Regions from separate parts of the Lentzea sp. NPDC092896 genome, predicted to be linked through region 2. Evidence: riboswitches for the same ligand, from Rfam matches in the RefSeq annotation. Region 2 holds a riboswitch; each other region holds the start of a gene.
The links. A riboswitch is a leader RNA that binds a small molecule or an ion and turns the genes downstream of it on or off. The one in region 2 is predicted to bind cobalamin.
Positions count from the first base shown of each region.

Region 1: linked by a shared signal. The riboswitch ahead of ACIQF0_RS05195 (CbtB-domain containing protein) and the one ahead of ACIQF0_RS10110 (ribonucleoside-diphosphate reductase subunit alpha) in region 2 are both predicted to bind cobalamin.
Region 3: linked by a shared signal. The riboswitch ahead of cobN (cobaltochelatase subunit CobN) and the one ahead of ACIQF0_RS10110 (ribonucleoside-diphosphate reductase subunit alpha) in region 2 are both predicted to bind cobalamin.

Region 1 is NZ_JBIVPX010000001.1:1,172,065-1,182,090, reverse strand. It holds gene ACIQF0_RS05240 (site-2 protease family protein) at 1-820, opposite strand, end outside; gene ACIQF0_RS05235 (PD-(D/E)XK nuclease family protein) at 905-1,750, shown strand; gene ACIQF0_RS05230 (thioesterase family protein) at 1,750-2,520, shown strand; gene ACIQF0_RS05225 (hypothetical protein) at 2,660-3,109, shown strand; gene ACIQF0_RS05220 (phosphoribosyltransferase) at 3,203-3,751, shown strand; gene ACIQF0_RS05215 (antibiotic biosynthesis monooxygenase family protein) at 3,712-4,023, opposite strand; gene hisG (ATP phosphoribosyltransferase) at 4,020-4,880, opposite strand; gene ACIQF0_RS05205 (phosphoribosyl-ATP diphosphatase) at 4,897-5,160, opposite strand; gene ACIQF0_RS05200 ((2Fe-2S)-binding protein) at 5,269-5,919, shown strand; cobalamin riboswitch at 5,954-6,145, shown strand; gene ACIQF0_RS05195 (CbtB-domain containing protein) at 6,178-6,366, shown strand; gene ACIQF0_RS05190 (CbtA family protein) at 6,392-7,150, shown strand; gene ACIQF0_RS05185 (YbaB/EbfC family nucleoid-associated protein) at 7,211-7,666, shown strand; gene ACIQF0_RS05180 (hypothetical protein) at 7,663-9,093, shown strand; gene ACIQF0_RS05175 (hypothetical protein) at 9,093-9,569, shown strand; gene ACIQF0_RS05170 (hypothetical protein) at 9,566-10,026, shown strand, end outside.
Region 2 is NZ_JBIVPX010000001.1:2,276,110-2,286,135, forward strand. It holds gene ACIQF0_RS10085 (glycoside hydrolase family 9 protein) at 1-1,383, shown strand, start outside; gene ACIQF0_RS10090 (glycoside hydrolase family 6 protein) at 1,472-2,416, shown strand; gene ACIQF0_RS10095 (helix-turn-helix transcriptional regulator) at 2,506-3,459, opposite strand; gene ACIQF0_RS10100 (VOC family protein) at 3,522-3,920, shown strand; gene ACIQF0_RS10105 (FAD-dependent monooxygenase) at 3,928-5,361, opposite strand; cobalamin riboswitch at 5,530-5,742, shown strand; gene ACIQF0_RS10110 (ribonucleoside-diphosphate reductase subunit alpha) at 5,852-8,206, shown strand; gene ACIQF0_RS10115 (ribonucleotide-diphosphate reductase subunit beta) at 8,203-9,231, shown strand; gene ACIQF0_RS10120 (prenyltransferase/squalene oxidase repeat-containing protein) at 9,286-10,026, opposite strand, start outside.
Region 3 is NZ_JBIVPX010000005.1:260,200-270,225, reverse strand. It holds gene cobN (cobaltochelatase subunit CobN) at 1-1,999, opposite strand, end outside; cobalamin riboswitch at 2,034-2,169, opposite strand; gene ACIQF0_RS25860 (hypothetical protein) at 2,178-3,209, shown strand; gene ACIQF0_RS25855 (precorrin-8X methylmutase) at 3,206-3,826, shown strand; gene ACIQF0_RS25850 (precorrin-2 C(20)-methyltransferase) at 3,823-5,274, shown strand; gene ACIQF0_RS25845 (cobalt-precorrin-6A reductase) at 5,246-5,989, opposite strand; gene cobM (precorrin-4 C(11)-methyltransferase) at 5,986-6,726, opposite strand; gene cbiE (precorrin-6y C5,15-methyltransferase (decarboxylating) subunit CbiE) at 6,723-7,877, opposite strand; gene ACIQF0_RS25830 (TIGR03618 family F420-dependent PPOX class oxidoreductase) at 7,858-8,238, opposite strand; gene ACIQF0_RS25825 (chitobiase/beta-hexosaminidase C-terminal domain-containing protein) at 8,313-10,026, opposite strand, start outside.

The sequences.
Region 1 (10,026 bases), 1.1 Mb from region 2:
GCGCGTCCGCGACGGGGCTCTCCGCCGGCAGCTGGAGCACCGGCAGGATCAGGTCGCTGAGGGTGACACCAGCGGGCCACGTGCGGCGGCGCTCGCTCGCGAGTTCGCTCCTCGCGCCGGCGACGACGACCCACGCCGTGAGCACGCACACGCCGAAACGCAACCAACGGTCGTCCGCGCCTTCCGCGACGCCGTACAGCGCCCACGCCACCAATGCGATGGCCACGGCGAACCCACCGACCACGGCGACGCGCGTGCCCATCGCCCGTTGCCCCGTCACGGCCCACACGCCGGCCCGCACGATCCGGCCACCGTCGAGCGGCAGACCGGGCAGGAGGTTGAAGACGGCGACGGCGACGTTCGCGGCGGCGATCTGGAAGACCAGCACCCACACGACGTCGCCGGGTTCCATGACCAGCGCGCCGACGCCGAAGATCGCCGCCAGCGCGACGGACACGATCGGCCCTGCGCCCGCGACCACGCCCTCGTGGCTGGGTTTGCCGGGCGTGCGCATGATCTCGGACAGGCCGCCCAGCAGGTACAGGCGCAGTCTTCTGACCGGCAGCCCGAGCCGCAGCGCCGCGACGCAGTGGCCGAGTTCGTGGGCCAGCACGCTCAGCCCGAGGAAGATCGCGAAGAGCGCGGCGAGCAACAGACCGACTCCCGGCGGCGTGCCGGGGGCGAGATCGTCGACGAGCGGCGCGTAGAAGGCCACCACGATCGCCGAGCCGATCCACCAGGACGGCGCGAGGACCACCGGGATGCCCGCCACCCGGAACAGCAGCAGGCCGCCCTCTCGTTCACTGATCCGCGCGGCCACGGGTGAACTGTAGGGCTCCGGGTGTGATCCCGCGGTCTGGTGCTGCTCGCAGAATTGTCAGACCTCTGTCCTAGGGTGCGAACCATGAGCACCACGTTGCGCAGGCCCGCGCTCTCGCCTTCCCGGGCAGGGGACTTCAAGCAGTGCCCGCTGCTCTACCGGTTCCGCGCGGTCGACCGGCTGCCGGAGAGGCCGACGAAGGCGCAGGTGCGCGGCACGGTGGTGCACGCGGTGCTGGAAGACCTGTTCGCCCTGCCCGCCGCCGACCGCGTGCCCGACCGCGCGCGTTCGATGATCACGCCGGCCTGGGAGCGCGTGAAGGCCGAGCGCCCGGAGTTCTCGACGCTGTTCGAGGTGGAGGGCAGCGAGGAGGAGGCGGAGTGGCTGGCGTCCGCCACGAAGCTGCTCGACGGCTACTTCGGCCTCGAAGACCCCCGGCGCCTGGAACCGGAGTCGCGCGAGCTGCTCGTGGAGTCCGAACTGCCGTCGGGCGTGCTGCTGCGCGGCTACATCGACCGCGTGGACGTGGCCCCGACGGGTGAGATCCGCGTGGTGGACTACAAGACCGGCGCCGCCCCCCGTGAGGTGGGCGAGGCGAAGGCGTTGTTCCAGATGAAGTTCTACGCGCTGGTGCTGTGGAAGCTGCGCGGCGTCGTCCCCCGCCAGCTGCGCCTGATGTACCTGGCCGACGGCCAGGCCCTCGCCTACACCCCGGACGAGTCCGAACTGGCCCGCTTCGAACGCACCCTCGACGCGATCTGGCAGGCCATCATGCGCGCGGCCCCGACGGGCGACTTCCGCCCCAACCCCAGCCGCCTGTGCGACTACTGCGACCACAAGGCCTTCTGCCCGGCGTTCGACGGCACCCCGCCGCCCTACCCCGGCTGGCCGGAGCCCGACGACACCGAGACCCTCCAGGACCGCGACTGATGACGGCCTTCTACCTGCCGCTGGGCAACGACACGTACCGCTCCACGGCGCACACCGTCGGCCCGTGGGGCCCGGACAGCCAGCACCTCGGCCCGCCCTCGGCGTTGCTGGTGCGCTCTCTGCTCACCCTGGGCAACCCGTCCTCCGCCCTGGCCCGCGTGACGTTCGAGGTGCTCGGCCCGGTCCCGGTGGCCGACCTCACGGTGTCCACTTCGGTCGAACGCCCAGGCCGCTCGGTAGAACTGCTCGCCGCCTCGCTCTCCTTTGAGGGCCGCCCGGTCCTCACGGCACGTGCGTGGCGCATCGTCGGCTCGGACACCACCGCCGTAGCGGGAGGCGAAGTCCCCGCTCTCGCACCACCCGCTTCCGCCGTGCCGATGGAGATCCCGGACCACTGGGGCGGCGGCTACCTGGCCGCGGTCGAGTGGCTTTCCGTGTCGGGCGGCATCTTCACGCCGGGCGACGCCCAGGTGTGGGCCCGCCCGCGCGTGGCCGTCGTAGAGGGCTTCGAACCCTCACCGGAAGAGCGCGTGTTCTCCGTCGTCGACTCGGCCAGCGGCGTCTCGTCCCGTGTGGACATTCGCAAGTGGTACGCCATCAACACCGACCTGACCGTCCACCTGCACCGTCGTCCCGTCGGCGAGTGGGTCGGCATGGACGCGCGGACGACCATCGGGCCGGACGGGGTCGGGCTCGCGACCAGCGTGGTGCACGACGTGGAGGGGCCGGTGGGCACGACGGCGCAGGCGCTGTTCGTGCGCGAACGCTGATACCTCACAGGACACAACGGGAGTCGCAACCTCACCAGCAACCCCAGTGATCGCGACACCGCGCGATCCCTCGTCCCTCTGCCGGGCTCTACCGCCGCACGCGTGCGGTCAGCCAGGGTGGAAGCGGGGAGGGAACACGATGGCGAAGAAGACCCGCAGGCAGAGAAAGACCTTCTACTTCCTGCTCGTGGTGGCGCTCTCGGTCGGCTGCGTCGTCGCGCTCCACCACGGGAACTACGCGCGGGCGGTGTGGACCGGCTCGTTCGCCGTGGCGACGGCCTGCTGGATCATCGCGGTGCTCTATCCCGTCACCTGCGCGGTGACCACCAGGCAGGGCTTGCCGTGCCGCAACACGGCGAACGGCGTCCTGTTCGGTTGCAGCCGCCACACCTGGATCAAGTTCCGGGCGCACTTCGGCCGGCACGAGCGCGTCCAGGTCCACAACTCAGGGCCGGCGCCGCGAGCTGAAGCCCGTCCCGCCGACGCCGCCGAGACCAGGCGGGGCACGATGCTGTTCTGGCTTGCCATCATCGCCACCGGTTCGGGCTTCGTCTCGATGACCACCGACGTCGCCGGCCTGTTCGACTGAGCCCGGAGGGGCTAGCGTCAGCCTGACTGTGAAGAGGTTCGCGAACCGGCAGGAAGCGGGCCGCGCCCTCGCCGCGCGACTCGCCGACCTCCCCTGGCACGACCCGCTGGTCCTGGGCCTCCCCGAGGCGGCGTCCCAGTCGCCAAAGAAGTCGCCCGCCACCTCAACGCCGAACTGGACGTGGTCGTGGCACGCAAGATCGGCGCCCCAGGCCATCCGGAATACGGCGTGGGCGCCGTCACCGCGGACAGCGAGCCCATCTACGACCCGAGAGTGCTGAGAGCGCTCGACCTCACCGAAGAACAACTGGGCCGCACCTGCGACGAGGAACGCGAAGAAGCCAGAAGACGCACGGCCCTCTACCGCGGGGACAAGCCGCTCACCCTCAAGGACCGCGACGTGATCCTCGTGGACGACGGCCTGGCCACCGGCGTCACGGCCAAGGCGGCGCTGCACTGGATCGCCCAGCACGAACCGCGGACCACGACCCTCGCCGTCCCGGTGGCCGCCAAAGAATCGCTGGCCACGTTCACGACGCCGGTGATCGCGCTCCTGCTCCCGCGCCGCTTCGGCGCGGTCAGCCGCTGGTACGACAGCTTCGCTCAGACCACGGACGAAGAGGTGCTCAGCGCGCTCTCGTAGTGCTCCACCACGGGGAACGGCGAGTAGAAGCGGTGCAGCAAAGCGGACCACTTCTCATACGAAGGCCCCTGCCGGAAGCCCACCGTGTGATCCTCAAGAGAGTCCCAGCGCACGAGCAGCAGGTAGCGCGACGGCGTCTCCAGGCACCGCAGCAGTTCGAGGCCGCGGAAGCCCGGCGAGGCGGAGATCAGCTCCCGCGCCTCGCCGAACGCCCACTCGAACTCCTCGGCGGAACCTGGCAGCACGTCCAGCAGGGCGTGCTCCGTGATCACAGCCGGCAGAACCTGATGTCCGAGGCCAGCACGGCCTTGGCGCCGATCGCGGCCAGCTCGTCCATCACCTGGTTCGCCTCCTTGCGCGACACCATCGCCCGCACGGCCGCCCAGTCCGGGTTGGCCAGCGGCGCGACGGTCGGCGACTCCAGGCCCGGAGTCAGCGCGATCGCGTCATCGAGGATCGAACGCGGGCAGTCGTAGTCGAGCATCAGGTACTGCTGCGCGAACACGACGCCCTGCAGGCGTGCCGTCAGTTGCTTCTTGGCGGCCGTGAGTTCCGAGCCGTTGCGGTGGATCAGCACCGCCTCCGACTGGCAGATCGGCTCGCCGAACGGCACCAGGTCGTGCTGGCGCAGGGTGCGGCCGGAGCCCACCACGTCGGCGATCAGGTCGGCCACGCCCAGCTGGATCGAGATCTCCACGGCGCCGTCGAGACGGATCACCTTCGCGGTGATGCCACGGGCCTTGAGGTCGCGGCCCACCAGCTTCGGGTACGCGGTGGCGAGGCGCTTGCCCTCGAGGTCGGAGACCTTCCAGTCGGTGCCGCGAGGGCCCGCGTAGCGGAAGGTCGACGAGCCGAAGCCCAGCGCCAGCAGCTCCTCGACGGAGTTGCCGTTGTCGTCGGCGCCCGAGTCGGCGGCCAGGTCGCGGCCGGTGATGCCGAGGTCCAGGTCGCCGGACGCCACGTAGATCGCGATGTCCTTGGGGCGCAGGAAGAAGAACTCGACGTCGTTGTTGTTGTCGAGCACGGTCAGGTCGCGCGGCTCGTGCCTCTGCCGGTAGCCGGCCTCGGTGAGCATGGCGGAGGCGCGTTCAGCGAGCGCGCCCTTGTTCGGGACTGCAACGCGCAGCATGTGAAAGTCTTTTCCGTCAGAGGTACTTGTAGACGTCTTCGAGGGTGAGCCCACGGCCCAGCATGAGCACCTGGAGGCGGTAGAGCAGCTGCGAGATCTCTTCGGAGAGCTTCTCGTCGGACTCGTACTCGGCGGCGATCCAGACCTCGCCCGCCTCCTCCAGGACCTTCTTGCCCTGCGCATGGACCCCGGCCTCGAGCGCAGCAACGGTGCCGGAACCCTCCGGCTTGGTGGCGGCTCGTTCGGTCAGTTCAGCGAACAGGGAATCGAAGGTCTTCACGGCATGACATCCTCCCATCCCGGCGACCCCCGTCCACACCGCGGTCACATCTGTCCCAGGCCGTGGACGTGATCTGTCCTGCATGGACACCCAGTAGCGTGAACTTCTGTGTCTGAGTTCGCCGAGGTCCTCGAAGCACTGCGCCGGGTGCGCGGAATCAACCCGTTCTTCGCGCTCGACGTGGGCCGCCCGGACGAGTCCTGGCTGCCGGGAACGGCGTTGTTGGAAGGTCCGGCGCTCAAGAACACCATCGACGCGATCGCGATCCGGTACAAAGCGGAGGAACCACGCGTAGCGGCCAGCCTGTTCTTCCTCAGCTACACGGCACGGCTGCTCAGCCCGCTCACGGCCGCGGGCATCCCGATCGACGTCCGCCCGGAGAACCTCTGGTGGCAGCACCACCCCGCGAACGGCCTGAGCGTCCGCATCGACCAGCCGAGACTGGGCCCGAAGGCCGCAGAGGCGCTCGAACCGGTGGTGGAAGCGATCCAGGCCGTCACGCCGGTGGCGCGTGGATTGTTGTGGGGCAACGCGATGTCGAACGTCGCGGGCGCGCTCAAAATGGTTGTGCGCGCACGCATGCTCACCGCCGAGGAAGCGGAAGAACGCGGCGAACGGCTCATGAGCTCACCGCCGTTCGAACAGGCGGGAGAATTCCTCAGTTTTCCCGGCGAGGTCACGTTCCGGCGTCGGTCGTGTTGTCTCTACTACCGCGTCGCCGCAGGTGGGAAGTGTGGTGACTGTCCACTCGTGAAGTGAGGAACGCAACAACTCTTATGGCCGGTTGTGCTTAACCGATGGATCAACTTACGGTGCACGCGCCGCAGTGACGGGAAGCCGGTGAAAATCCGGCGCGGTCCTCGCCACTGTGACCGGGAAGCGATCCCCGCCGAGCACGTCACTGGTCCTCGCGAGAGGGCTGGGAAGACGCGGGGGCAGCGTTGATCCGGGAGTCAGGAGACCGGCTGCGGCGCCGCAAGGAGAGTTGACCTTCCACGAGGTATGGAGGAGCCCGTCATGACGAGCCCCGCAGCAAATCTGTCCGCCGTCCAGGTGCCCAAGTGGGCGTTCGCCGCCGCACTTCTCGGCCTGATCGTCACGTACCTCGTCCTGCAGGAGAACGGTCTCGCGCTCGGCGCGGGTTCCGAGTTGCTGCACGAGTTCTTCCACGACGGCCGCCACGCGCTCGGCGTCCCCTGCCACTGATCCCCCGATCCCAGGCAGGGAAGACATGACGACGACGTACAAGTCCCTTGCGCTGCGCGGAGTCGCGGCCGGCGGTATTGCTGGCGTCGCCTCCGCGCTCGTGCAGCTGCTGGTGACCGAGATCCCGATTCGCGCCGCGCTCGCGGTCGAGGAGGCACGGGCACCCGCCGGCGAAGAGGCCGGCCACACGCACGGCGGCGAGGAAGAGCTGGTCAGCCGTGGCGCCCAGGTCGTGGGCGGCATGCTCGGCGTGGTGATCGTCGGCATCGCGGTGGGCCTCGTGTTCGCCACGGCCTACGCGCTGTCGAAGCGCTGGTTCGCCGACCGCACGCCGTTCAGCCGCAGCTTCGCGTTCGGGGCCGCGGTGTTCGGTGCCGTGGCGCTGCTGCCGTGGCTCAAGTACCCGGCCAACCCGCCGGCCGTGGGTGACCCGGAGACGGTGAACTACCGGACCGCGCTCTACCTCGGTGTCGTGGTGGCCGGACTGGTGATCGTGTGGGCCGCGAGCTGGCTCGCCGAACAGCTGCGCGCCCAGTCGCAGCCGGTGCGGACGACCGCTGTGCTGCTCGCGGTGGCCGCGGCCGTCGCGGTGGTGCTGCTGGCGTTCCCCGCGCCGCCGGACACGATCCCCGCGGACATGCCGGTGAACGTGCTGTGGCAGTTCCGCCTCAGTTCGCTCGCCCAGCTCGCCACGCTCTACGTCGGCATCGGCGTGGTGTTCGGCCTGCTGATCGACCCGGCGTCGCGCAAGGCCAAGGCCCCTGAGAAGGCCGCTGTCGCCTGATGGTGTGGGGTGGCCGTGGGTGCGGCCACCCCGCCCAGCCGCGATTGGTACGTTCGGCGCATGCCTGACAGCGCTGAGTTGCTGGAACAGATGCGTCAGAAGCTCGAGTTCTTCGAGCAGGCGAACCGCGCCGCCGACGCCCGTGCCGCCGAGTACGACGCGATGGGCAACGAGCTCAGAACAGTGGAAGCCAGCGTCCAGTCCCCCGACCGTTCCGTCACGGTCGTCGCGGGTTTGTCCGGTTCCATCAAGGAGATCCGGTTCACCGAGGACGCGAAGCGGCTGAGCACCACGCAGCTCTCCCAGGCCGTGATGTCGACGCTGCACCTGGCCGTCGCCGCGGCCGCGCGTCAGCAGGCGGAGATCGTGCAGGGCCACACCGACCTCCCGATCGCCGAGCGCGTGCTGGCGACGCAGCAGGAGATCTTCGGCCGGCCCGCCGCCCCACCGGCCCGTTCCCCGGCGGACGACGACGGCGACACCGGCAGCATCTTCCGCAAGGACGACCGCTGGTGACCGGGATCGTGGTGCACGCGGACGAGATCGCCCGGTGCGCGAAGACCATCGGCACGCTCTCCGGCACCTCCACGAAGCTCAACGACGCCGTCACGACCGCGTCGGTGCCCGCGGTCAGCTGGGGCGCGCTCGGGCACCTGCTCGGCCTCTACCAGCAGTACGACGAGTTGCTGGGCGATCTGCACGGCCACTTCGGCAAGATGACCGAGGGCTTCGGCAAGATCGATTCCGCCCTCACCGCCACCGCGCAGACCTACGCGGGCCACGAGCAAACGACGACGGACGCGTTCGGCAAGACGCTCCAAAGTGGACTCGACAGCGCCACCGCGCCGCCGATGGTCTCCGGCGGCAAGGGCACCTCGAACCTCGGCGCACTCGGCAAGAGCTACGGCGACCAGTACTCCGGCGACAACGTCGGCAAGGCGTCCGCGAAGCTGATCCCGTTCGGTGGCAGCAGTTACTCGCTCATGAAGGACAGCGCGAAGCTCGGGGACGACCTCCAGAAGGGCGACGGCGCCGCGATCGCGAAGGACGTCGTCAGCGTCATCTCCGACATGAACAACTTCATGCAGGACGGCATGAAGCTCGCCGGCGCGATCTCCGACCCGCTGAACTTCCTGATCAGCAAAGGACTCGGCTGGCTGCTCGACGTCGTGGCGCCGTTGAAGCAGGCCGTGGACCTGGTCACCGGCGACCCGGCGGCCACGAGCAAGGCCGCGGGCGCGTTCAACGACATCGCGACGCGGACCGAGGACCTGGCGCGCACGTTCGACGAGCACCTGCGTCAGGGCCTGCGGAGCTGGAAGTCCGAGGCGGGCGACAAGGCCGCGGCGAAGCTCGGCGGGTTCCACCACGGCATCGAGGGCACGGCGGGCACCGCGGGCCACATCGCGTCGCTGCTGCAGGGCAGTTCGATGTTCATGCAGGTGGCCGAGGACGTCATCAAGGGGATCCTGAGCGACCTGATCGAGTGGCTGGTCGTCACGTGGGTCGCCGCGCAGATCGCGGCCGTCCCGACGTGCGGGGCCTCCGAGGCCGCCGCGGCCGCCGCCACCCCGGTCGAGGCGGGGATCTCGACCGCCAAGGCCGGCAAGGAGGTCGGCAAGGTCCGTTCGGTGATCCAGAAGATCATGGACGTGCTGCGGCGGATCCGCGAGGTGCTCAGGAACTCGAAGGTCGGCAACGCCTTCCGCGAGGGCGTGGCCGACAAGCCGGGCTCGTTCGGCGAGGCGCTGGGCAAGGCCGCGAAGGACCAGCTGAAGAAGGCGGCCGGGCTGGACAAGAGCGGCCCCGACGGCGCGAAGTACACGGACCCGGTCAAGATCGCGAACAAGGTCGCCGGGTACGCCGACGGCATCTACAAGACCGTGACGTACGGCTCCAAGGGCGACGAGTCGTCGAAGACGGACCAGGAGCTCGACATCTGATGCGCTGGTGGCGGAAGTGGCTCTGGCCGGAGGAGTCGGCGGCGTCCACGCTCTCCGCGGGCGGCCGCACGTTCGCGGTCCACTCGGAGACGAGGATCGTTGGCCTCGCGTCCGCCCCAGGCGACGACGTGAGCGCCCGCACGGAGACCATCGTGTCGGTGAGCACGGACCTCGGCCCGTGCCCGCCGTTGCGCGTGGTGGAACGCCTGCTGCCAGACCCACGCGACGAGAACGCGGGCGCGGTGGCCCTGGGCGTGCCCGCGTTCGACGACCGCTTCCTGGTGTTCTGCGACGACTTCGCGTTCGTGCGGCGCCTGACCCCGGCACTGACCGCCGCGCCCACCGAGTCGACGGCAGGACTGTCACTCGGCGGCGGCAGGATCACCGTGCACCGCAAGGGCACCCGGCACAACACAACGGCCGCGAACTACCTCAACGCCCTGATTCCCTTGCTACCGCCGGAGTTGCGCCGATGAACGACGCGCCGATCATCGTGCCGCTGTCCGCCGGACTGGCCGTGGTGATCGAACAGGACCGCGTCTACTACAGCCGCCTGGCGAACGACGCTTTGGTCGACTCCCCGGTGTTCGGCGTGCCACTCGCGGCGGTCGTGCTCGTGCAGCCGGGAGAACTCCGCGACGAACTCACGCACCGCATCGACCAGAGCGACGGCATCACCGAGCAGATCGTGCTCTCCCGCGGCCCCGCGGTCTGGATCCGGTACGCCGACGACATCATCGTGCCTTGTGCAGACCCACGCGGGCTGGCGGCCGAGATCGAACGACGCCGCCGCCGGGTCGCACGGTACGGCGGCCTCGCGGCGGCCGAGGTGTGGAAGGTCAACCCGAAGCTGCGCAACGGATTCGAGCCCGGCGGCGCGGAGTTCGCTCCGCCGCGCCCGCTGAACGCGAACTGGGAGCCCGTAGCCCCCGC
Region 2 (10,026 bases):
GACTCGCTCGCGTACTTCTACCACAACCGCAGCGGCATCCCGATCGAGGCGAAGTACGTCGGTGAGGCGTACGCGCGACCGGCTGGACACGTGGGCGTGGCGCCGAACCAGGGCGACGTGTCGGTGCCGTGCCTGCCGGGGGAGTGCGACTACTCCCTCGACGTGAGCGGTGGCTGGTACGACGCGGGCGACCACGGCAAGTACGTCGTCAACGGTGCCCTTGCCGCGTGGCAGCTGATGGACACCTACGAGCGGTCGCTCTACACGCTCGACATCGAAGGCTTCCGGGACGGCCTGCTGGCCATCCCGGAGCAGGACAACCAGAAGCCCGACGTGCTGGACGAGGCGCGCTGGGAGATGGAGTTCCTGCTGAAGATGCAGGTCCCGGCGGGCAAGCCGCTCGCGGGCATGGTCCACCACAAGATGCACGACCTGGCCTGGACCGCGCACCCGATGCTGCCCGGCAACGACCCGCAGCCGCGCTACCTGCACGCCCCGTCGACGGCCGCCACGCTGAACCTCGCCGCCGCCGGTGCCCAGTGCGCCCGCGTCTTCAAGCTGTGGGACCGCGCGTTCTCCGACAGGTGCCTGGCCGCGTCCGAGACGGCGTGGAAGGCCGCACTGGCCAACCCGGCGAAGTACGCCCCCAAGGAGGACAGCGTCGGTGGTGGTGCCTACGACGACACCAACGTGACCGACGAGTTCTCGTGGGCCGCGGCCGAGCTGTACGGGACGACGGGCAAGCGCGAGTACCTCAACAAGATCACCACGAAGCTGACCTCGGCCGGGTTCTCCTGGAAGGACACCGGCGGCCTGGCCGACCTCACGATCCTGCGGCTGCCGCTGAAGTTCCCGCTCGACCGCGTGATCACCGCCCGCGCGCGGGTCATCAACGTCGCCGACGGCCACCTGCGCGACCTGAAGTCGCAGGGCTACCCCAACCCGTCCAAGCCGGCCGACGGCCAGTACGCCTGGGGTTCGACGAGCGCCACGCTCACCGCGTCGATGATCATGGCGATGGCCTACGACACGACTCTCAACCGCAAGTACAGCGACGCTGTGCTGGAGTCCATGGACTACCTGCTCGGCCGCAACGGCCTCAACCAGTCGTTCGTCAGCGGCTACGGCGAGAAGGCCAGCAAGAACCAGCACCACCGGCACTGGGCGCACCAGGTAGACGCCAGGATGCCCAACCCGCCGGCCGGATCGCTCGCCGGTGGCCCCAACTCGGGCCTGCAGGACCCGGTGGCGCAGCAGAACCTGCCGGGCTGCGCACCCGCGAAGTGCTACCTCGACGAGCTCGGGTCGTGGTCGACGAACGAGGTCGCGATCAACTGGAACTCCGCGCTGGCCTGGGTCGCGGCGTTCGCCGACACCCGCTGACCTCCCCGTCACGAGAACTCCCACCGCCCGCGCGATGCCGCGCGGGCGGTGGGTGAGAGGAACAGTCCCATCCGAGAGGAGATCCACAGTGCGGTGGATTGCCCGTTCGACGGTCGCGGTCTGCGCGGTCTTGCTGCTGTCCCCGGCCACCCCTGCCGCAGCAGCCAGCCCGCTGGACCTGACCAGCGGTTTCTACGTCAACCCCAACTCCGCGCCCGCCACCTGGGCCCGGAACAACCCGAGTGACTCCAGGTCCGCGCGGATCCAGTCCTCGATCGGTTCCAAGCCGATCGCGCGCTGGTTCGGCAACGACGCCGGCATCGGCTCGACCGTGGCGAACTACGCGGGCGCGGCCGACGGCCAGGACAAACTCCCCGTCCTGGTCGCCTACAACATCCCCAACCGTGATGCCTGCGGTGGCCACTCCGGTGGTGGCGCCGGCAGTGCCGGCGCGTACCGGACCTGGATCTCGAGCTTCGCGGCCGGGATCGGGACCAAGCCCGCGGTGGTGATCATCGAACCGGACGCGCTCGCCGCCTACGACTGCCTGACGGCGGCACAGCGGACGGAGATGGCGGGCCTGCTCAAGTACGCCACCGAACAGCTCAAAGCCAAGGCCCCCAACACGTACGCGTACCTCGACGGCGGCAACGCCGGCTGGGTGTCGCCGTCCACCATCGCGTACCGGCTGAACGAGGCCGGCGTGCGGAACGTGCGCGGGTTCTCGGTGAACGTGTCGAACTACTACACCACCAGCCAGTCGACGAGCTATGCGAGCCAGGTCAACGGCTTCCTCGGCTACACGGCCGGTTTCGTGGTCGACACGAGCCGCAACGGCAAGGGGCGTGGTGACGGCTGGTGCAACCCCGCCGGTCGCAAGCTCGGTGTGGTGCCGCAGATCGGTGGCGGTGCCGACCTGTTGTTGTGGGTCAAGACACCGGGCGTGTCCGACGGTCCGTGCGGCATCGCGCCGACCACGCCGGCGGGCACGTTCAACCCCGATCTGGCCATCCGGCTGATCGACGGGGTCTGATGAGGTAGGGCCAGGGGCACGGGCGGCTGGAACAACCGCGTGCCCCCGGCGGTTCAGAGGCTAGCTGGAAAGCGCTTACCTTCCTAGGTTCACCGCAAAGCGGATTCCTTGAGTCGGTCGGCGAGCGCCACGACGAGGTCGCGCAACTCGTCCGGGCGCTCGATCACGAACGGCAGGTCCAGCGACGCGAGGACGCCCGGCAACCAGTCGAGCCGTTCCACCCGCAGTTCGACGCGGGACCAGTCCGACTCCTCGATGAGCGCGACGCTCGCGGGCAGCAGGGTGCGGATCTGCTCGGCCGTTCCCCGGATGCGCAAGGTGACCTCGTGCCGGTAGGAGGCGGTGGCCAGTCCTTTGAGGACCAGTTCCGCCGGATCGACTCCCTCCGGTGGGTTGAACGAGCCGGGCAACGTGCGCGCACCGGCGATGCGGTCCAGCCGGAACGTCCGGCCCTCGCCGATCGCGGGATCGGCACCCGTCACGTACCACCGGCCCGAGTGGGCGACGAGCCCGTACGGGTGCAGCGTGCGTTCGCTGTGCCGGCCATCCCTTGCGGTGTATCGGATCGAGACCGGCCGGTGGTGGCTCACCGCGTCGGCGATCGTGAGCAGGACCGTGGCGTCAGGCGCGGGCAGCTCGCGTTCGGGTGAGGTGAAGGCGAGGGAGTCGAGGACAGCGTTGAGCCTGCCGCCCAGCCGCTGCGGCAACACGCGCCTGATCTTCGCCGCCGCCGTTTCACCGGCGGCGTTCGTGGCCGTCATCAAGCCGGATCGCCGTCCCGCGACCAGGCCGAGCAGCACGGCGAGCGCTTCGTCGTCGCTCAGCATCAGCGGAGGCATGCGGTAGCCGGACGCGAGCCGGTAGCCGCCGTAGCGGCCGCGCACCGACTCGACGGGCACGTCGAGATCGACGAGGTGCTCGACGTACCGGCGCACCGTGCGCTCGTCCACGCCGAGCCGGTCGGCGAGTTCGGCGACGGTCCGGACGCCTCCCGACTGCAGGAGTTCCAGCAGGGTGAGGACGCGGGCGGTGGGCCGGGGCATGGTCGAAAGTATTCCGCAGATACCGGGCGGATACTGTCCGGTATTGCTCCTAGCGTGCCGGTATGAACTTCGTTTCGATCCGTGTCATCACCGGCGACATCACCCGCCTCGTCGGCTTCTACGAGCGCGCCACCGGCCTGCGGGCGAACTGGGCGAACGACGACTTCGCCGAGCTCGCCACCGCGTCGGGCACCCTCGCGATCGGCAGCACCCGCACCGTCGGCCTGTTCGCGCCCGGGTCAGCAGAGCCCGGCGCGAACCGCAGCGTCATCATCGAGTTCCTCGTCGACGACGTGGACGCCGTGCGCGAGAACCTGGCGGGCTTCGTGGAGGACGTCGTCACCGAACCCACCACGATGCCCTGGGGCAACCGCGCACTGCTGTTCCGCGACCCCGACGGCAACCTCGTCAACTTCTTCACCCCGGTCACCCCGGCCGCGATCGCGAAGTTCGCGCGCTGACAGCCCGTCAGGAGGCGAACGGCTTGCCGAACCAGCGGGCGAGGTGGTCGTTCAGGTCCTGCTGCTCCTCGCCGATCCAGGCGACGTGCCCGTCGGGGCGCAGCAGGACGGCCGGAACCTCCAGTGCCGCAACGGGATCCGCGATCAGGTCGACGCGATCCGACCAGCCCTCGACGGCCAGTCGCCCGGTGCGGTCGAGCAGAAGGCCACGCCCCTGGTGCAGTCGGTCGTAGAGCCGGCCTTCTGCGAGATCGACGTCGGGCAACCGCCGGCCGAGCAGGTCGGGGCCTTCGCCGAAGTCGTAGCGGACGCCGATCGCGGTGATCTTCTCGATCAGCCGCCGGTTCACCTCGTTGATGTCCATCAGCTCGGTGAGCAGCCTGCGCACGGCCTGCGCGCCCGGTCCGGGGGCGGAGAGCTGCACCTGGGCACGGGTGTTGTCCAGCACGTCGGCGGCGACCGGATGACGTTCGGCGTGGTAGCTGTCCAGCAACGTCTCCGGCGCCCAGCCGCGGATCTGCGCCGCGAGCTTCCAGCCCAGGTTGACCGCGTCCTGCACGCCCAGGTTCAGGCCCTGGCCACCGGCGGGCGGGTGGATGTGCGCCGCGTCGCCTGCCAGCAGCACCCGCCCGATCCGGTAGTGCTCGACCAGCCGCGTGGCATCGCCGAAACGGGACAGCCAGCGCGGGGAGTGCACGCCGAAATCCGTTCCGGCGAAGGCGCGCAGTTCCCGCCGGAAATCCTCGATGGAGGGCGCCTCCGCGCGATCTTCACCGGCTTTCGCGCACGGGACCACAACGCGGTAGACCCCGTCGCCGAAATGTCCGAGGTGGAACACAGGGCTCGTCTTGCGGATTTCCGCGACCTTGGCGGCGATCTCGTCTTCCGGTGCGGCGGCCTTCATCTCGCCCATCAGCGTGTCGTTGCGCGAGGGCTCGCCGGGAAACCCGACGCCGAGCAGTTTGCGGACCGTGCTGCGGGAGCCGTCGCAGCCGACCAGGTACCGCGACCGCAGCCGCTCGCCATCGGCCAGTTCGACGGTCACGCCGTCGTCGTCCTGCTCGAGACCGGCCACCGCGGCACCGCGCCGGACCTGTGCGCCCAGTGCGATCGCGTGGTCGGCGAGCAGCCGGTCGGCGACCGGCTGCTGGATGCCGAGCATGGTGGTGAACGTGGAATCCAGGCCTTCCGGCGTGGGTTTGGGGATGGCGGCGAAGGCGCCACCGACCGGACGTTGCCGGCCCCGTTCCAGAAAGCGGTCCAGCAGACCGCGCATCGCCAGGATTTCCAGACTGCGAATGTGCAGACTCACGATGCGCACGAACGACGCGGCGGGCTCGGGTTCCTTTTCCAGAACGAGCACCCGCACGTCGTGCAGCCGCAGTTCGGCGGCCAGCACCGCGCCGGTCGGACCGCACCCGGCAATGATCACATCGAACATGAACCACCTGTTCAGCCTCGGCATCGGCGGCCAAGTGTGGGGGCCTCCAGATCTTGCCGCAAGCGATATACGGCGCAGGGTGAGGCGACGTCGTGAGCCTGGCGTGCTCTGCTCCAACTGAGCGACACGCCCACTAGATGTAGTTGTCAGCGGCTCGGCCGCGCCCATGTATTGTGCTCCGAAGCTGGTTCGGCCGATCCTCCAGATCGGTCGTCGCAAGAGGGAACCCGGTGGGAATCCGGGACTGCCCCGCAGCGGTGAGTGGGAACGAAAGCCGTCAGAAAGCACTGGACATCGATGTCTGGGAAGCGACGGCCGGTAGGCGCCTGGCGACAGGCTCGCCCACGAGTCCGAAGACCTGCCAGCGCCCCGCACGTGCCTGCGTGCGGGCGTCCGCGGCCCCGAGGGAGGGCGGGAGGACGTGGCGGTCGCGCGCGCCCGTTCACTCCTCGCTTCCCCGTGGCCACCCGAGCTCGCGAGGAGAGAGCTAGTGACGGCGGTCGACACGGTCACCACCACTATGCGCGTCAAGAAACGCAACGGTTCACTGGAACCGGTGGACTTGAACAAGATCGTGCGCGCGGTGGAGCGCTGCACGGTCGGTCTGCACGACGTCGACCCGTTGCGGGTCGCCACGAAGACGATCAGCGGTCTCTACGACGGCGCCACCACCGAGGAACTGGACCGGCTGTCGATCCAGACGGCCGCCGCGCTCGTGTCCGAGGAGCCCGAGTACTCCAAGCTCGCCGCGGGCCTGCTCGCCGCGTTCATCGAGAAGGAAGTGCGCCGCCAGGGCGTGATGTCCTTCAGCCAGAGCATCGCGCTCGGCCACGCGGAAGGCCTGATCGGCGACACGACCGCGGAGTTCGTGGCCGCCAACGCGCGCAAGCTCGACGACGCGATCGACCTGGAGGGCGACCGGCGGTTCGAGTACTTCGGCCTGCGCACGGTCTACGACCGCTACCTGCTGCGCCACCCCTCGAAGCGTTCGGTGATCGAGCAGCCGCAGTACTGGTTGCTGCGTGTCGCGTGCGGTCTCTCGCAGACGGCGACCGAGGCCATCGACTTCTACCGGCTGATGTCGTCGCTGGCGTACCTGCCCAGCTCGCCGACGCTGTTCAACTCCGGCACCCAGCACACCCAGATGTCGTCGTGCTACCTGCTGGACTCGCCGAAGGACCAGCTCGAGTCGATCTACGACCGCTACCAGCAGATCGCCAGGCTGTCGAAGTTCGCCGGCGGCATCGGCGTGCAGTGGTCCCGGGTCCGTTCGCGCGGCGCGTTGATCCGCGGCACGAACGGCCACTCCAACGGCATCGTGCCGTGGCTGCGCACGCTCGACGCGTCGGTCTCCGCGGTCAACCAGGGTGGCCGGCGCAAGGGCGCTGCCTGCGTGTACCTGGAGACGTGGCACCCGGACATCGAAGAGTTCCTGGAGCTGCGCGACAACACCGGTGAGGACGCGCGCCGCACGCACAACCTCAACCTGGCGAACTGGATCCCGGACGAGTTCATGCGCCGCGTCGAGGCCGACGCGGACTGGTCGCTGTTCGACCCGGACGAGATCCCCGAGCTGGTCGACCTGTGGGGCGACGAGTTCGACCGCGCCTACCGGGGTGCCGAGGAGGCCGGCCGCGCCGTGCGCACGGTCAAGGCTCGTGACCTTTATGGACGGATGATCCGGACGCTCGCGCAGACCGGCAACGGCTGGATGACGTTCAAGGACACCGCGAACCGGACGTGCAACCAGACCGCGTCGCCGTCGAACGTGGTGCACCTGTCCAACCTCTGCACGGAGATCCTGGAGGTCACCAGCGACGAGGAGACCGCGGTCTGCAACCTCGGCTCGGTGAACCTCGGCGCGCACGTGGCCGGCGACGGCATCGACTGGGATCGCCTGCGTGCCACGGTCCGCACCGCCGTCGTGTTCCTCGACCGCGTGATCGACATCAACTACTACCCGACCGAGCAGGCGGCGCGCTCCAACCCGCGCTGGCGCCCGGTGGGTCTCGGTGTCATGGGTCTGCAGGACGTCTTCTTCAAGCTGCGCCTGCCGTTCGACTCGCCGGAGGCCCGTGAGCTGTCGACGCGGATCGCCGAGGAGATCTACCTGACGGCGCTGGAGTCGTCGGCGGAGCTGGCCTCGGTCGCGGGCGCGCACCCGGCGTTCGCCGAAACCCGTGCCGCCAAGGGAGATCTGCAGCCCGACCTGTGGGGCGTCACGCCCACGCAGACCGAGCGCTGGGGTGCTCTGCGCGAACGCGTGAGCGAGCACGGCCTGCGCAACTCGTTGCTGATCGCGATCGCGCCGACCGCGACGATCGCCTCGATCGCCGGCTGCTTCGAGTGCATCGAGCCGCAGGTGTCGAACACGTTCAAGCGCGAGACGCTGTCCGGCGAGTTCCTGCAGATCAACTCCTACCTGGTGCGCGAGCTCAAGGCCCGCGGCCTGTGGACGGAGGCCGTGCGCAACCGGCTCAAGCAGGACGACGGTTCCGCGCAGGGCATCGCCGAACTGCCGGAGGACGTGCGCTCGTTGTTCCGCACGGCCTGGGAGCTGCCGCAGAAGGCGCTGATCGAACTGGCCGCCGCGCGTGGCCCGTACGTCGACCAGAGCCAGTCGCTGAACCTGTTCGTCGCCTCGCCGACGATCGGCAAGCTCTCCTCGATGTACCTCTACGCCTGGAAAGCCGGGCTCAAGACCACTTACTACCTGCGCTCCCGTCCGGCGACGCGCATCCAGCAGGCGACGACCACGACCACCACGGCGGTGCCCGTCGTGACGTCGGACGAAGCCATCGCCTGTTCCCTCGAAAACCCCGAGTCCTGTGAGGCCTGCCAGTGACCGCGCTCGCCAACACCGCCCGTCAGAACGCTCTGCTCGACCCCGGCATGGACCTCACGCTGCGGCCCATGCGGTACCCGTTGTTCTACGAGCGCTTCCGGGACGCCATCAAGAACACGTGGACGGTCGAGGAGGTCGACCTGCACTCGGACCTCGCCGACCTGAACAAGCTGTCGGAGGCCGAGCGGCACCTGGTCAACCGGCTCGTCGCGTTCTTCGCGACCGGTGACACGATCGTCGCGAACAACCTGGTGCTCAACCTCTACGAGCACGTGAACGCGCCGGAGGCCCGGCTCTACCTGTCACGGCAGCTGTTCGAGGAGGCCGTGCACGTCCAGTTCTACCTGACGCTGCTCGACACCTACCTGCCCGACGAGAACGACCGCATCGAGGCGTTCGCCGCCGTGGAGACGATTCCGTCGATCCGCGCGAAGGCCGAGTTCTGCTACAAGTGGATCGACTCGATCTCGGACCTCAAGCGGCTGGAGTCGCGGGAGGACCGCAGGTCGTTCCTGCTCAACCTGATCTGCTTCGCGGCGTGCATCGAGGGCCTGTTCTTCTACGGCGCCTTCGCCTACGTCTACTTCCTGCGGTCGCGCGGGCTCTTGAACGGCCTCGCGTCGGGCACCAACTGGGTGTTCCGCGACGAGTCGATGCACATGGCGTTCGCGTTCGACGTCGTGGACACCGTGCGCCGCGAGGAGCCGGACCTGTTCGACGACTCCTTGTACGAGGAGGTCAAGCAGATGCTGCGCGAGGCCGTCGACGCCGAGGTGCAGTTCGCGGAGGACCTGCTCGGCGGCGGTGTCGCCGGCATGTCGGTGGCGGACATGCGGTCCTATTTGGAGCATGTCGCGGACCGGCGGCTGCAGGTGCTCGGCATCGAGCCGATCTACGGTTCCAAGAACCCGTTCGCGTTCATGGAGCTGCAGGACGTGCAGGAGCTGTCGAACTTCTTCGAGCGCCGGGTTTCGGCCTACCAGGTCGGTGTGACCGGCACGGTGGCGTTCGACGAGGACTTCTGAGTCGTGCGGGTGCGGTGCCCCTGGCCGGGAACTCCGGTCAGGGGCACCGCTTCGTCAGCAGGCGAGCGTCGGCGCGGCGGGGTTGCCTCCGCCGTCGAGGTTCGCGAGCTTGACCCCGGTCAGGCCGAGCACCGCCTGAGCCGTGGCACGTGGAGCGGTCGCCTGGTCGAATCCCGTTGCGTCGTAGGCGATCGCGCCTCGGTCCGCGACGGCACCCGCACAGCCGACCGCGAGCGAACGCAGGAACTGACGCGCCTGCGTCGCGGCCGCAGGGCGGTGACCGGCCAGCGCCTGCGCGGCCAGGCCGGTGCTGTTGGCGTTGGAAGCGTTGGCGCCGACGGAGAAACCGCCGTCGGCGTTCTGCTTCGACGCGAGCCAGGCGGTGCCTTCGGCGGCGTTGACGTTGTCACCGGTGGCGCGCAACGCCTGCACGACCAGCGCGGTCGAGTCGACGTCACTGGCGCACGGGGTCTGACCGAAGTTCAGCGGGAAACCCCCGTCGGGGCACTGGGTTCCGGCGAGGAAGGCCTTGGCCGACGCGGGCGAGCCGGCCGGCGTGCGGTCGAGGGCGATCAGCGCCAGGGACTGGGTGAAGGCGTTGGAGAAGTCACCGAAGTCCGACCGGTCGGAGAACCTCCCCGACGGCGCGAGCAGGCCGCGCAGACCGGCTTCCAGGTCGACACCGCCGAAAGCGTTGCCGTTCTTGTGTCGCACCTTCGCCGCCAGCAACAGCTTGGCGTGCGCGCCCGCGTAGGCCTCGGTGCCGGAGCCGACGTAGCCGGTGGTGATCTCCGG
Region 3 (10,026 bases), on a different contig from region 2:
TGCCGGTCGGCGCCTCGCCGAGGACGTGCAGGCCGTCGCGGATCTGGACGTCCTTGACCTCGCACAGCCAGCCGTCGACGTGCAGGATGAACTCGTCGAACTCCGCGTCGTGCGGCCGGTCCTCCAGGCCGAGGTCGTGGTCGAGCTTGGCGGCCTGGATCAGCGTCCAGATCTGCGCGCGGATCGCCGGCACCTTCGCCGGGTCCATCGCGGAGATGTTGCCGTACTCGTCGAGCAACTGCTCCAGCCGCGCGATGTCGCCGTAGCTGTCGGCGCGGGCCATCGGCGGGACGAGGTGGTCGACCAGCGTGGCGTGCGCGCGCCGCTTGGCCTGCGTGCCCTCGCCGGGGTCGTTGACGAGGAACGGGTACACCAGCGGCAGGTCGCCGAGGGCCGCGTCCGTGCCGCAGGACGCCGACATGCCGACGGTCTTGCCGGGCAACCACTCCAGGTTGCCGTGCTTGCCGACGTGCACGACCGCGTCCGCGCCGAAGTTCGACTCGATCCACCGGTACGCCGCGAGGTAGTGGTGCGACGGCGGCAGATCCGGGTCGTGGTAGATCGCGATGGGGTTCTCGCCGAACCCGCGCGGCGGCTGCACGATCACGACGACGTTGTTGGACCGCAACGCGGCCAGCACGATCTCGCCGTCCTTGGACTTGCTGTGGTCGACGAAGAGCGTGCCCGGGGCCTCGCCCCAGTGCTCCTGCATCGACTCGCGGAAGTCCTCGGGCAGCGTCTCGTAGAACTCCCGGTAGTCCGCCGCGGCGATGCGCACCGGGTTGCTCTCGAACTGCTCCTGCGTCAGCCAGTCCGCGTCCTGGCCACCGGCCGCGATCAACGCGTGGATCAACGCGTCGCCGTCCAGCTCCTGCACGCCCGGCAGCGCGTCGCCGATGTCGTAACCGTGCTCCTGCATGGCCTTCAGCAGCCGCACGGTCGACGCCGGCGTGTCCAGGCCGACCGCGTTGCCGATGCGGGAGTGCTTGGTCGGGTACGCCGACAGCATCACCGCGATCCTGCGCTCGGCCACCGGGATGTGCCGGAGGCGGCCGTGCCGGACCGCGATGCCCGCGACGCGCAGCGCCCGTTCCGGGTCGGCCACGTAGACGGTCAGCCCGTCCTCGTCGATCTCCTTGAAGGAGAACGGAACCGTGATGATCCGGCCGTCGAACTCGGGGATCGCGACCTGGGTCGCGGTGTCCAAAGGAGACAGTCCGTCGTCGTTCTCGTCCCACGAGTCGCGGCTCGACGTGAGGCACAACCCCTGCAGGATCGGCACGTCGAGCGCGGCCAGCGCGCCGACGTCCCACGCGTCGTCGTCGCCACCCGCCGATGCCTTCGCGGGGTTCGTGCCACCCGCCGCGAGCACCGTCACGACGAGCGCGTCGGCCTGGCGCAGCGTGTCGAGCAGCTCGGGTTCGGCGGTGCGCAGCGAGGAGCAGAAGACCGGCAGGGGCTTGCCGCCCTTGGCCTCGATGGCGTCGCACAGGGCGTGCACGAAGGCCGTGTTCCCGGCCACGTGGTGCGCGCGGTAGTAGAGCACCGCGACCGTCGGACCCTCTGGCGTTCCCTCGCGCTCCAGCACACCCCAGGTGGGAGTGGCGGCGGGGGCCTCGAAGCCGTGGCCGGTCAGCAGCACGGTGTCCGACAGGAACTTGTGCAGCTCGGTGAGGTTCGCCGGACCGCCGTGCGCGAGGTAGAGGTGCGCCTCGGCGCACACGCCACCGGGCACCGTCGACAGCTCCATCAGCGCCGCGTCGGGCTGCATCTCACCGCCGAGCACCACCACGGGCAGCCCACCGGCCAGCAGCCAGTCGAGACCTTCCTCCCACATCCGACGGCCGCCGAGGATGCGCACGAGGACCAGGTCCACGCCGTCGACGAGCGCGGGCAGGTCGTCGACGGTGAGTCGCGCGGGGTTGCCGAGCCGGTACTCGGCACCGCTCGCACGCGCCGACAGCAGGTCGGTGTCGGAGGTCGACAGCAGCAGGATCACGCAGGCTCCATCCCTCGTGGGGTCCTCGCCCCAAAATGCGGGTGACTGGCGAAGCGGAGTTCCTGACTCCCAGCGGTGTTCGCTGGTCACAGTGGCGGGACCGCGCCGGATTCACACCGGCTTCCTCCTGCGCTTCGTCGTTCGGGCTCACCCTAACCGGCGGGTTACAGTCCGACCTATGCGTAGTCACCCGGACGCCTGCCCCGGCGCCGTCGAGCTGCACGCCGCGGCTGACGGCGGGCTGGCGCGCATCCGGGTACCCGGCGGCACTCTTTCCGCTGCTCAGTGGGATGTCGTGCGCCTCGCCTCGCTCGAACTGGGTGCCGGCTCGATCGAGCTGACCTCGCGGGCGAACCTCCAGATCAGGGGCCTGGCGGACGGCGTGGAACTGGGCGCTCGACTGGCCGCGGCCGGGCTGCTGCCCTCCGCGTCGCACGAGCGGATCCGCAACATCATCGCGGCGCCGCTGGAGGACAACCAGGAGCTGGTCGACGCGATCGACACGGCCTTGTGCGCGGACCCGGCGCTGGCGGATCTGCCGGGCAGGTTCCTGGTCACGGTGGGGGCCTCGGTGAGCGGCCTGGGTGGCGACTTCGGGCTGGTCAGCGGGGACGTGGGCCAGGCAGGCGGCGACGCGTCCGGCACCACCCCCTCCACGTGGGTCCTCCTCCTCGCCGGTCGCGACACCGGCGTCCGCGTCACCGACCCCGTCGACGCAGTCCTCACCGCCGCCCGCCTCTTCCAGCAGCTCCGCGGCCAGGCCTGGCGCCTGTCCGAAGTGGACGACGGTGTGCGAAAGATCACCGCTCACTTCGGCGTCACCGACGCCCCGCGCATCACCCCGGCTGTGACGCCTGTCGCACCTTCACCTTTGACGCCGGGCGTCCCGCTCGGCCGGCTCGACGCTCACCAACTCCCCGGCGTCGCCCTCCGCCTGACCCCGTGGCGCAGTCTGGTCGTCCCCGAAGGCACCGACACCACCGGCCTGATCACCGATCCGGCCTCCCCGTGGCACGGCGTCAGCGCCTGCACCGGCCACCCTGGCTGCGCGAAGTCGCTCTCCGACGTGCGAGCGGACGCGCGCGCCTGGCTCGGAACCCCGCACGACCGCCCCGTTCACTGGTCAGGCTGTGCCCGCCGCTGCGGTCGTCCCGCAGGCGATGTGACCGAGTTCGTCGCGACCGGCGACGGCTACGAGGAGATCCGTTGACGCAGTACATCAAGGACGGGGCGGAGATCTACCGCCAGTCCTTCGCCACCATTCGCGCGGAGTCGGACCTCACCAGGTTCCCCGGCGACGTCGCGAAAGTCGTCGTCCGCATGATCCACGCGTGCGGCATGACCGACCTGCCGGCCGACGTCGCCTTCTCCTCGAACGTCGTGCGCGACGCCCGTGCGGCACTGCGGGCGGGCGCGCCGATCCTGTGCGACGCCAACATGGTCGCGTCCGGTGTGACCCGCCGCCGCCTACCCGAGGACAACGAAGTCCTTTGCTACCTGGGAGATCCGCGCACACCCGCGCGAGCCCAGGAGATCGGCAACACGCGCAGCGCCGCCGCGCTCGAACTGCTCGCGGACCGGTTCGACGGCGCGGTGATCGCGATCGGCAACGCCCCCACGGCGTTGTTCCACCTCCTCGACCTGATCGCGGCCGGAGCCCCGAGGCCCGCCGCGGTGCTGGGCATCCCGGTCGGGTTCATCGGGGCGGCGGAGTCCAAAGAAGCTTTGGCCGCAACGGATCTGGAGCACCTCGTGGTGCGCGGCCGGCGCGGCGGCAGTGCCATCACGGCGGCGGCCATCAACGCGATCGCGAGCGAGGAAGAATGACGGGCAAGCTCTACGGCGTCGGCCTGGGTCCCGGCGACCCGGAACTCCTGACGGTCAAGGCCGCGCGACTCATCAGCGAAGCCGACGTGGTGGCGTTCCACAGCGCCCGGCACGGCAAGTCGGTCGCCAAGACCATTGCTGCGCCGTACTTCCGTGACGGCCAAATCATGGAACAGCTCGTCTACCCGGTCACCACCGAGGACACGGACGACTACCAGGGCGAGATCGACGCGTTCTACGAGGAGGCCGCCGCCAAGCTGGCCGCGCACCTCGACGCCGGCCGCGACGTCGTCGTGCTGGCCGCCGGGGACCCGTTCTTCTACGGCTCCTACATGCACATGCACAAGCGCCTGGCCGACCGGTACGAGTGGGAGGTGGTCCCCGGCGTCACGTCCGTGAGCGGTGCTTCAGCAGTGCTCGGCACTCCGCTCGTGGAACGCGATGAGGTGCTCACGATCCTTCCCGGCACGCTGCCACCCGCCGAGCTCGCGACCCGCCTCGCCGACACCGACAGCGCCGCGATCCTCAAGCTGGGCCGCACTTTCGGCAACGTCCGCGCGGCCCTCGAAGCGTCCGGCAGGCTCGACGGCGCGTGGTACGTGGAACGCGCCACCACCGGCCGCCAGAAGATGTCGCCGCTGGCCGACGTCGATCCCGAGAGCGTCCCGTACTTCTCGCTCGCCCTGCTGCCGAGCCAGTCCAAGCCCGCCAAGCCGAAGGGCGAGGTCGTGGTCATCGGCCTCGGCCCCGGCTCCCGCGACTGGCTCACCCCGGAGGCCCGCCAGGAGCTGGAGGCCGCCGACGAACTGGTCGGCTACAGCACCTACCTCAACCGGGTTCCCGAGCGCCCGGGCCAGAAGCGCCACTCCTCGCACAACCAGGTCGAGTCCGAACGCGCGGCCTTCGCCCTGGACCTCGCCCGCAAGGGCGCGCGGGTCGCCGTCGTGTCGTCGGGCGACCCCGGCGTCTTCGCCATGGCCACCGCGGTGCTGGAAGTCGCCGCGGAGACCCCGGACGTGCCGGTGCGCGTCATCCCCGGTGTGACGGCCGCGAACGCCGTGGCGGCCAAGGCGGGCGCGCCGCTCGGGCACGACTACGCGGTGATCTCGTTGAGCGACCGGCTCAAGCCGTGGGACGTCATCGCCGAACGCCTCGAAGCCACCGCCAAGGCCGACCTGGTCATCGCGATCTACAACCCGGCGTCCAAGGCCCGCACCCACCAGGTGACGGACATGCGCGACCTGCTGCTCCAGCACCGCGCCCCGGAGACGCCGATCGTCGTCGGCCGCGACGTCGGCGGCCCGGAGGAGGAGATCCGCGTGCTCACGCTCGGCACCCTCGACCCGGCCACCATCGACATGCGCTGCCTGCTGATCATCGGCTCGTCGCAGACGATCGTGACGCCTCAGGGCGTCGTCTTCACGCCCCGACGGTACCCAACCAGCTGACCGCAGCGTCGACGTCGGCCACCGTTTCCGCAGGCGGGAGCGGTGGCCGACGCACGATCACGACCGGCACACCGAGCTGACGAGCGGCTTCGAGCTTGGCCGACGTCATCTCCCCGCCGCTGTCCTTGGTCACCAGCACGTCGATCTCCCGGGACCGCATCAGCTCCAGCTCACCGTCCACTGTGAACGGACCGCGCGACAGCAGCACCTCGATCCGGTGCGGCATCGGCGGTTCCGGCGGCTCGACCATCCGCGCCAGGAACCACTGCGGGCACGCGGCGAACTCGGCGAGGTCCTGCCGGCCGGTCGTCAGGAACACCCGCGCCCCAGGCAGGTCCCGTGCGGCGTCGGCAACGCTGTCGACCCAGTGCCACCCGTCCCCAGGAGCGAACCCAGGCCGCCGCAGGATCAGGAAAGGCACGCCGACCCGCGCACAAGCCTCGAAAGCGTTCGACGTGATCTGCCGGGCGAACGGGTGCGTGGCATCGACGACAGCGCTGACATCGTTGTCGCGCAACCACTGCGCGAGCCCGTCGACGCCCCCGAATCCGCCGATCCGAACCTCGCCGACAGGAAGAGCGGGGTTGCTGACGCGGCCGGCCAGGGAGGAGACGACCTGGGGACGCGAGGCCGCCACCCCATCCGCCACCGACGAGCCCACCACCCGCCGCGCGAGTTCCCGAGCCTCCCCCGTCCCGCCGAGGATCAGGATCATCGAACGCGCGTGGCCGAGTACAGGTGACTGTCCGGGAACTGCGTCGCTCCCAGCACGTTCCCCACGATGATCACCGCGGTCCGCTTGATCCCGGCGGCCTCGACCTGCGCCGCGATGTCGTCCAACGTCCCGCGCAGCACGACCTCGTCCTCACGGGACGCGTAGGCGACGACCGCGACCGGGCAGTCCAGGCCGTAGTTCGGCACCAGTTCCGCGACCACGTCCGAAATCCGCTGCACGGCCAGGTGCAGCACGAGAGTCGCGTGACTGCGACCCAACGTGTCCAGGTCCTCACCGTCCGGCATCGGCGTGGCCCGCTGCGAGGTCCGCGTGAGGATCACCGTCTGCCCGACGCCCGGCACGGTCAGCTCGCGCTGCAACGACGCCGCCGCGGCCGCGAACGCCGGCACCCCGGGCGTCACGTCGTAAGCGATCTCCAGCGCGTCCAGCCGGCGCATCTGCTCGGCCATCGCGCTGAACACCGACGGGTCCCCGGAGTGCAACCGGGCCACGTCCAGCCCCTGCTCCGAGGCCGCGACCAGTTCGGCGACGATCTCGTCCAACGTGAGCGACGCCGTGTCGACCTTGCGCGCCCCGGCGGGACAGAAGTCCAGCAACTCCACGGGCACCAACGCGCCCGCGTACAGACACACGGGTGACGACTCGATCAGCGCACGCCCCCGCACCGTGATCAGGTCGGCCGCTCCGGGCCCGGCCCCGATGAAGTGCACAGTCACTTGGTAACGCTCCACGTCGTCACGGGCATGTGCGGCCGCCAGCCGGTGAACTTGCCGACCGACGAGCCGCGGTTCACCGCGATCCGGACCAGGTCGCCGCCGAGCCGCGCGTACCACTGCGCCACCACGGCCTCGGACTCCAGCGTCACGGCGTTCACCACCAGACGACCGCCGGAAGCCAAAGCGTCCCAGCAGGCCTGCATCACGCCGGGCACGGTCACGCCACCGCCGATGAAGATCGCGTCGGGCTTCTCCAGGCCCTCCAACGCGTCCGGCGCCCGTCCGATGTGGACCTCCACCCCCGGCACGCCCAGAGACGCAGCGTTACCGGCGATTCGCTCTGCGCGTTCGGCCGACTGCTCGATGGCGATCACCCGGCACGTCGGATGCGTCCGCGCCCACTCGATCGCGATGGAACCCGATCCGGCCCCGACGTCCCACAGCAACTGCCCCGGCAGAGGCGCCAATCTCGACAGCGAAATAGCCCGCACCTCTCGCTTCGTCAGCTGGCCATCGGATTCGTAAGCGTCATCAGGCAGTCCGGGAACCCGCGAGAGAGCGCTCCCGCGGTACTCGACCGCGATCACGGACAGCGGGTCCGAGTCCTGCCCGGACCAAGGGTAAACCCGCTCGGCGGGCCCACCTAGCTGTTCGAGCACAACGATCTGCCCAGCCACTCCGACGACTTCGGCCACAGCTGCCGGGTCACCACCGAGCACGAGCACACGCCGTCCCGGAGTCAACACGGGCCGTAGCAAATCGATCGAACGCGCAACCAGGGACACGACCTCGACCTCGTTCAACGCCCACCCGAGCCGCGCACAGGCCAGCGACACCGACGACGGATGCGGGATCACTGTCACGCGATCGCCGAGCAACCGGACCAGGGTCGTGCCGATGCCGTGGAACATGGGGTCGCCGGACGCCAGCACGCACACGTCCCGGTACTTCTCGAACAGCTCGGGCAACGCCGGTACCAGCGGCGACGGCCACGCGACCCGTTCGAACTCCCCCGGCACCAGATCGAGCTGCCGCCGCGACCCCATCAGCACACGCGAGCGGGAAACAGCCTGCTGAGCGGAGGGTGACAGCCCGTCCCACCCGTCGGCGCCGATGCCGACGACAACGACGTCAGACGGTGCCGGTGACACGCCGCACCTGGATCTCGATCACCACGCGCTGGGGATTCACCCGCGGCTGCTTGTAGCGCAGCGCATACCGCCGCACGGCCTCGTCGACGGATTCCACGTCGTCGCGCACGACCGCCGGACCCTCCAAGGTGGACCAGCGCCGACCGTCCACCTGGCACACAGCGGCGTACCCGGCGTTGCGCACGTGCTTGACCTTCCACGACGCACCGGACGTGATGACCCGCGCGACACCGGCCTCGGCGTCGAGCGTGACCCCGACCGGGACGACGTGCACAGTCCCGTCGGGACGGACGGTGGACAACGTGCACAGGTGCCGTTCAGCCCAGAACTCGGCGAACTCGGCGCCCCGCTCGATCGACATGGCCGCATCATATGTGGCGGCAGCGATACGGCCCGTCACCAGGAGGAGGTGACGGGCCGTATTTCAGGGCAGCACTACGGGTAGTTGATGACGTTCACCGGCACGGTGCCCGGAGGTGTCACCGCCCCCACGTCGTTGATCACGTGCGTGATCGTTCCCTGGTAGTTGAGCGACACGGTCAGCAGGTTGTGCATCCGCACGCCGGATCGGTTGGGCACCTCGAACGCGTGCTCCGCTCTCACCGACGGGTTGACGTTGAAGAAGCAGTAGCTGCCGAGCCCCCACGCCTCGTGCGTGGTGACGTTGTCCCCGACCTTGTAGGCCGCGTAGCCCGTCACTCCGTTGGGCGCGTTCCAGGCCGCCTGGTTCGGCACGTCGTACGGCATCTCGTTCTGGTAGAAGATGGTCCGTCCGCCGTTGCCGTTCCAGATGACCTGGTACTTCTGGTAGTGCTCGACGAACAGGCCGGTGGCCAGCACGTCGTTGCCGTTCACGACCAGGCCGGTGTCACCGATGGCCTCGTTCCAGCCCCAGGTGCCGGCGTTGCCGTGGTCGGCGCGCCAGATCCAGCTGTGGTCGATGATCGTGTTGTTGCTGTTGACGACGAGGCTGTTCGTCGCCTTGCCCGCGACCGCACCGCCGACGCGGAAGAACACGTCCTGCAGCGTGGTCGGGTTGGACGCGTGCGAGGCCGAGGAGCCCGCGGGGCCGACGGTCAGCAGCGAGTTCGAGAGCGTCGTGCCGGCGTCGAACAGGATGCCCTTGATCCGCACGCCGTCGACGTCCGCGACCTGCATCGCGGTGACGCCGTTCTGCGGCACGATCGTCGCGTAGCCGATGCCCAGCACGACGGTGTTGGGCCGCGTGATGTTGATCGTCTGGTTGACGTTGTAGATGCCGGGCGTGAAGAACAGGTTGCAGCCCTGACCCAGTGCCGCGTTGATCGTCGCGGCGGTGTCGCCGGACTTCACGACGTAGAACTGGCTCATCGGCAACGAGGTGCCCGGCGTGCCGCCGTTGATCCACGACGCACCGGAAGCGTTGGTGCGCAGGGAAGGCAGGAACACCCGGTACTGGCTGCCGTCGAGGTACAGGTACGGCACGTCGCGCGAGATCGGCGTCGTCGCGAGGTTCGTCGACGGCGGGTTCGGGAACGTGGTCGCGGGTGCGCCCGGCGTACCGGAGAACACCATGTTCCACACGCCGCCGTTCCAGCTGCCGTAGTTCGTGTCCCGCGTGTACCACTGCTGCTGCGAGACCGACGCCGTCTGACCGGACACGCGCGTGTCGGCCGTGTAGCCACCGGACGCGAACCCGTACGAAGCCGGGTACAGCGCCAGGTTGCCGCGGACGTCCATGCGACGGAACGGCGCGGCCTGCGCGACGGCCCACCGGTTGGTGCCGCTGGCCGGGTTGACGGCCATGTTCTCGGCGGAGCGCCAGAAGTTCTGCAGCGCCACGCCCTTGTCGGACTCGTTGAACGCGTCCACGGTGATGTCACCGTTGATCAGCACGTCACCGGGGTTGCGGCCGAGACCCGAGACCGACGTGTAGTAGCCGACGTCGTCGTGGATGCCGCTGTAGGTGCCGGGCTTGAACAGGTGCGCGACCCGGCGGGGCGCCATCTGCGCGGTCAGCGTGTCCTTCTGGTTGTTGAAGTCGATGTCGAGCTGCGTCTGGATGCTCGTCGCCGACATGCTTGGGTCGAAGATGCGCGTGTTCGGCCCGAAGTTCGGGTTGTCGGACTGCGTGCAACCCTGCTGCGTGCCGATCGTGTAGGTCGCGCTG